2 linked regions of the Alloactinosynnema sp. L-07 genome follow. The protein of the gene in region 2 interacts with the protein of the main gene of each other region in a pairwise test. Links are inferred from orthologs where the notes say so. Each region holds a gene or a part of one and is shown on either strand. Other genes may lie near its edges.

Region 1 (3,251 bases), 2.2 Mb from region 2 along the record:
TGGGCCGCGAGGTGGTGACAGTGCGCCGTTCTTTGAGCGCCACGGCGAGTTCAGCGGGCCCGATGTCGATTCCGTCGCGGCCCTCGCGGTCGTCGATATGCACGAACAGCGGCACGATCCGGACCGCGTGCCGGTCGGCGAAGCCCTCCGGCAGATACGCGGTCGAGTCGGTGACTACGGCGAACGGCACGACACCGGAGCCTATCCGGACGAACGCCGCGAACCTACGACCACGCCGGAGTCAGGACTCGACTTTCAGCGACTTGATGAGCGCGCCCAACGCCTTGCCCGCGTCGTCGTGCCCGTCCCATCCCCAGTGGATCCCGTCGGGGTTGCCGTGCCCGTCGAGCACGTGCCGCTCCACGACCTCCCGCAGGTCGAGCAGGGTGACCTCGGACCGCGCGGCCCAGTCCCGAATGGCCCGTTCCGCCCCCGCGCGCGCGGTGTGCACAAGCCCGTAGGCGCGCGACCGGTGCACAGCGGGCAGGGTCGCGATCACCGGGATGTCCGGACGCAAAGCGCGGATGGCCACTACGGTCGCGTCCAGATACCTGACCGTCAGCGCCGCGGGCAGCGCCACCGGCCTGCCCTGGGTGAGCCGGGCCAGCCAGGGTTGCGCCGCGAGGTAACCCTTGCGCACGTGCCGCCTGAGACTGTCCGGTCGCAGGTAGCGGATGCCTTGGCGCAGATAGGTGGGCAGGGGCGACGGCAGCGTGTCCATCCCGCCGACCCCGAGCACGAGGACGTCGGCGTGCGGCAGCTGCGTCCACACCCGAGGGTCACCGGTCAGGGACCAATAGGCGTCGCGGGCGGTCCAGCCGAACCCGGCGAACAATTCGGTGTGCCCGCCGACCACCTCGGCGGCGATGTTCGGCCACAGCCGTGGGTCGTCGGCCGGATGCGGACCGTCCGGTCCGTGGAAGCACAGCGAGTCGCCGAACATCAACACGGTGGGCATGGGTTAACCGGTGATGCCCGCGTTATAGGCGATCAGGCGCCAGTTGAGACCACTGGACTGACGGCGTGCCAGCACCGTCCAGTGGCAGTTGGAGATTCCTCCGAGCTGCGACCAGTTCGTCACTGGCAGGTCTAACAGTCTGCCGGTGAGCGCGGTGATCAACCCGCCGTGAGCACAGAGGACGGCGGTCTCCTCGGTGCCGGTGTCGAGGTCGGCGACCACCTCGGCCGCCCGCGCGGCCACTTCGACCCGGGTCTCCCCCGCGGGTGGGGCGAGTGTCGCGTCGACCTGCCACTGGGCGCGCATACCCGGCCAGCCTTCGTCGACCTCGGCGCTCGTCTTGCCCTGCCATGCCCCCAGGTTCGTCTCACGCAGACGCTTATCGATGCGCAGAGGGACGCCCATTGCCTCGCTGAACACCGTCGCGGTGTCGGTCGCGCGACGCAGGTCGGAGGCGACGATCAAGTCCGGGGAGAACCGGGCCAGCGCGGGGACGGCGAACCGCGCCTGGTTCCACCCCACGTCGGTCAGGTACGAGTCGAGGTGTCCCTGCATCCGGCCTGACGCGTTGTAGTCGGTCTCTCCGTGCCGCCACAGCACGAGAGTCCGCAGACTCACGTGACGACGTCCTCGTTGACCGGTGGGGCCGCGTCGAACTCGATCCGGGGGCAGTCCTTCCACAGCCGCTCGAGACCGTAGAACACGCGCTCCTCGGTGTGCTGGATGTGCACGACGACGTCGACGAAGTCGAGCAGCACCCAGCGGCCCTCCCGGGCGCCTTCGCGGCGGACCGGCTTGGTGCCCGCCTCGCGCATCTTCTCTTCGACGTTCTCCACGATCGCGCCGACCTGCCGCTCGTTGGCCGCCGAGGCGATCACGAAGCAGTCGGTGATCACCAGTTGGGCGGAGACGTCCAGCACGATCACGTCACTGGCCTTCTTGTCCGCGGCCGCGCTGGCCGCGACCAGTGCCAATTCGCGTGCGCTCGGCGTGGCTGCCACGTCTCTCCTCAGGGTCGAACACCTAATGCAACCCGTCGAGGGTACCTGGGTGTCCGGTCAGCCTTCCGCCACATAGAGCCTGCGTTTCGAGATGTACTGCACGACACCGTCGGGAACGAGGTACCAGACCGGCTCGCCCGCGGCCACACGCACGCGGCAGTCGGTCGACGAGATGGCCATCGCGGGCACCTCGATGAGGCTCACCGAGCCTTCTGGCAGGTGAGTGTCCGCGAGGTGGTAGCCCGGTCGGGTGACGCCGACGAAGTGGGCAAGTTTGAACAGCTCGTCGGCCTGCCGCCAGGACAGGATCTGCTGCATCGCGTCGGCGCCGGTGATGAAGAACAACTCGTCCCGCGGGTACCTCGCGCGCAGGTCACGCAGGGTGTCGACGGTGAACGTGGCGCCTTGGCGATCGATGTCGACCCGGCTGACCGAGAACCTGGGATTGGACGCCGTGGCCACGACCGTCATCAGGTAGCGGTCCTCGGCGGCGCTGACCTCGCGTTCGCTCTTCTGCCAAGGCTGCCCGGTTGGGACGAAGATCACTTCGTCGAGCGCGAACCGCGACTGCACCTCGCTGGCGGCGACCAGGTGTCCGTGGTGGACCGGGTCGAATGTGCCGCCCATGATCCCGATACGACGTGACATAGCTGATCAGGGTACGTGGGGGTGCCGGTAGGGGGTGGATGTGTGGGCGGCGTCTCCCTGGGGGGATGGGGGGACACCGCCCACACACTCCTGCGGGGACCGGCAGGTATGGGGGGGTTACCCAACCGGGCACGACCCGCTCCCCTACGGCGGCCGTGCGGAGGGGGGACGCTGTGCCGATCGGGTCATGACGCGGAATAGATGGATATCAGGTATGACCTGGAGCACTGGGTGTCGGCGAGACTCGGGCCATGGCTTGGGCTCCGATACACGATCAGCCGTACCACCCGGTCCCCTACCGGCCGGTGCGGGTCAGTGCCGACGATTCACTTCGCACCGCCGCCGCGCTGCGGGAGAAGATGGACCAGCGGCGAACCGTGCGGGCGTTCTCCTCCGATCCTGTCCCCGAACAGGTCGTGGTCGACGCGATCGCGGTGGCCGCGACCGCCCCGTCCGGCGCTCATCAGCAGCCTTGGACCTTCGTCCTGGTCACCGATCCCGAGGTTCGCGCGCGAATTCGGGAGGCGGCCGAAGACGAAGAGCGCGTCTCCTACGAGGGCAGGCTGGGCGACCAGTGGCTGTCGGCGTTGCGCCCTCTGGGCACCGATATGCACAAACCGCACCTGACTGACGCGCCTTACTTG
Region 2 (3,223 bases):
ATCGGTCCGATGTGGACGATGTCTGGCGGTTCGGCGACACCGCGCAGCGGATTCATTGGCTGACCGAGGCCGATCCGGAGGTGGCGAGGGCGGCGCTCGCGGCCGACTGGGGTGCTGAGCCCGCACCGGTTCGGGTGCGGATGCTGCGGGCGGTGGGGAAATCGTTGGACGACGAGTTCCTCGAATCCGCGCTCGACGATCGGGCGCAGGAGGTGCGGGCGCTGGCCGCCGACCTGCTGGCCGGGCGGCCGGAGTCGGACCTGGCCGGGCGCATGGCGCGGCGGTTGGCGGAGTTGGTGGCGGTCACTGGCGGGACGCTGGTCGTGCGGTTGCCCGCCGCGCGGGACGACGCGATGGCGCGGGACGGTGTGCCCGCGGGCGTGGGTCGCGGTGGGCAGCGGACGGCCTGGCTGCGGGCGATCGTCGCGGCGGCGCCGTTGGGGGCGTGGGGTGAGCCGGGGGAACTGCTCGCTATGCCCGTTCAAGGCTGTGACGCGGGGACGCTGCGCGAGGCGTGGGCGCTGGCCGCCGCCCGCCAGCGGAACGTGCGGTGGGCGCGGGCGTTGCTGGAGACCGACTTGTCCACCCCGGAGACCGCGGCCCTGGTGGGTGTTCTCCCGGCGGGCGACTGGGCGCGGGCGATCAAGCGGCTCGGTGGGGTGCGCAAGTCCGCGGACCTCGCCGAGTTGGTGATCGCCCTGTCTGGACCGTGGCCCGCCGACCTCGGCGACGCCCTGCTCGACTGGCTCGCGGGGCACGGGGACAACCGGGCGGTGGCGCGGGCGGCGAACGTGGTCGCGCGGACGGTCCCCGCCGAGTGCCTCGACCACCGGGTGGCCACCCAATCCCTTCCGTCGGACGCCCCGGCGTGGCGTCGGCATCTGTGGGAGACGCTGAACTTCCGCCGTCGGATGGACGAAGAGCTGCGATGAGAACGAGGAGTCTCAATGATCGTTTCAAACCTGAGCATTGATCGGGGCGCGCGCTCTGGCGAAGCAGTGGTTGTCGTGGATTTGGAGCAGTCGTGACTGAGACCGTGTTGCGTCCACACGCCGAGCAGGCCTACGCCGACGAACTCGTCGCGCTGGCGGCGGTGGACGAGCGGGAGCGGCCGCCGTCGTGGCGGCTGTCGCCGTGGGCGGTGCTGCACTATCTGATGGGCACCACGCTGGCCGACGGCACCGAGATCACGCCCAAGTACATCGGGCCGCGCAGGCTGATCGAGGTCGCCATCGCCACCTTGGCCACCGACCGGGCGCTGCTGCTGCTCGGCGTGCCCGGCACCGCCAAGACCTGGGTGTCCGAGCACCTGGCCGCCGCCATCAGCGGCGACTCGACGCTGCTCGTCCAGGGCACGGCGGGCACCGCCGAGGAGGCGATCCGCTACGGGTGGAACTACGCGCGGCTCATCGCCGAGGGGCCCAGTGAGCAGGCGCTGGTGCCGAGCCCGGTGCTGCGGGCGATGCGCGACGGCAGCCTCGCCCGGATCGAGGAGCTGACCCGGATCCCCGCCGACGTCCAGGACAGCCTCATCACCGTCCTGTCCGAGAAGACGCTGCCGATCCCCGAACTGGGCAGCGAGACGCAGGCCCGGCGCGGGTTCAACGTCATCGCCACCGCCAACAACCGCGACAAAGGCGTCAACGACCTCTCCAGCGCCCTGCGCAGGCGGTTCAACACCGTCGTCCTCCCGCTGCCCGACACCGCCGAGGCCGAGGTGGAGATCGTCACCAGGCGGGTCATCGACCTCGGGGCGTCGCTCTCGCTGCCGTCCGAGGGGGCGGGGCTGGCCGAGATCCGCAGGGTCGTCACCGTGTTCCGCGAGCTGCGGGCGGGCCGCACCGAGGACGGGCGGATCGCGGTGAAGTCGCCGTCGGGCACGCTGTCCACGGCCGAGGCGATCAGCGTGCTGACCGGCGGTGTCGCGCTCGCCGCGCACTTCGGCGACGGCGTCCTGCGGCCGCACGACGTGGCCGCCGGGATTCTCGGCGCCGTGGTGAAGGACCCGGCCGCCGACACCGCCGTCTGGACCGAGTACCTGGAGACCGTGGTCCGCGAACGGGACGGGTGGGCCGACTTCTACCGGGCCTGCCGGGAGCTGGCCGGATGACCCTTTCCGTCCTCGGCATCCGCCACCACGGGCCCGGGTCGGCCAGGGCGCTGGTGTCGGCGCTGGCCGATCTCGCGCCCGACATCGTGCTGATCGAGGGCCCGCCGGAGGCCGACGCACTCGTGGCGCTCGCCGCCGAGGACACCATGGCGCCGCCGGTGGCGCTGCTCGCCTACGCCGTCGACGACGCGGCGCGGGCGGCGTTCTGGCCGTTCGCCGTGTTCAGCCCCGAGTGGCAGGCGATCCGCTACGCCACCGCCCACGGCATCCCGGTCCGCTTCTGCGACCTGCCCGCCGCCCACCAGTTCGCCGCCGATACCAAACGCACGCGGCGCACGGAGGACCCGCTGGGCACGCTCGCCGAACTCGCGGGCTACGACGACGCCGAGCGCTGGTGGGACGACGTGATCGAGCACGGCGCGCACGACGAGGCGCCGTTCGACGTCATCGCCGAGGCGATGGGTGCGCTGCGTGAGGACCACGACGAGCCCGACGAGCGCGAGAAGCAGCGCGAGGCCTACATGCGCCAGACGATCCGCAAGGCCCGCAAGGACGGCTTCGAGCGGATCGCGGTGGTCTGCGGCGCGTGGCACGTGCCCGCGCTGCGTGAGCCGCTGCCGCCCGCCGCGCACGACCAGCGCGTCCTCAAAGGACTGCCGAAGCGCAAGGTCGCGTGCACGTGGGTGCCGTGGACGCACAGCAGGCTCGCCACGACCAGCGGCTACGGCGCGGGCATCACCTCGCCCGGCTGGTACCACCACCTGTTCACCGCCACCGACCACATCACCGCCCGCTGGCTCACCGACGTTGCCCGCGTCCTGCGCCAGGAGGACCTGCCGGTGTCCAGCGCGCACGTCATCGAGGCCGTCCGCCTGGCCGACACCCTGGCCGCGCTGCGCGACCGCGCCGTGCCGGGCTTGGCCGAGGTCACCGAGGCGACGCGGGCCGTGCTGTGTGGCGGCGACGAACTCCAACTCGACCTGGTCACCCGGCGCCTGGTGGTGGGCGAGCGGCTCGGCGCGGTTCCCCCCGGCACGCCGCAGGCCCCGGTCGCCGCGGATCTGACCGCCCAGGCCCGCAGGCTGCGGCTCAAGCGCGACCCCCTCGAACGCG

The links.
Region 1: the proteins of BN1701_RS11840 (region 2) and rsfS interact in binary tests that used the Escherichia coli proteins (3 or more experiments, as listed by UniProt). The link is inferred for Alloactinosynnema sp. L-07 from one-to-one orthologs.

Annotation. Positions count from the first base shown.
Region 1 is NZ_LN850107.1:487,918-491,168, reverse strand. The notes cover bases 267-3,202. They hold rsfS (ribosome silencing factor), read right to left. Parts: upstream 1,960-3,202; coding sequence 1,573-1,959; downstream 267-1,572. Other genes in these bases: BN1701_RS02385 (nitroreductase family protein), read left to right, coding at 2,859-3,202; nadD (nicotinate-nucleotide adenylyltransferase), read right to left, coding at 2,017-2,607; BN1701_RS02400 (histidine phosphatase family protein), read right to left, coding at 962-1,576; octT (diglucosylglycerate octanoyltransferase), read right to left, coding at 267-958. In the rest of the region: BN1701_RS02410 (DegV family protein), read right to left, coding at 1-190; more of octT, read right to left, coding at 242-266; more of BN1701_RS02385, read left to right, coding at 3,203-3,251. UniProt on the Escherichia coli protein: Functions as a ribosomal silencing factor. Interacts with ribosomal protein uL14 (rplN), blocking formation of intersubunit bridge B8.
Region 2 is NZ_LN850107.1:2,659,122-2,662,344, reverse strand. What follows is about bases 160-3,067. They hold BN1701_RS11840 (AAA family ATPase), read left to right. Parts: upstream 160-1,024; coding sequence 1,025-2,110; downstream 2,111-3,067. Other genes in these bases: BN1701_RS11835 (DUF5682 family protein), read left to right, coding at 2,107-3,067; BN1701_RS11845 (DUF5691 domain-containing protein), read left to right, coding at 160-932. Also shown: more of BN1701_RS11845, read left to right, coding at 1-159; more of BN1701_RS11835, read left to right, coding at 3,068-3,223.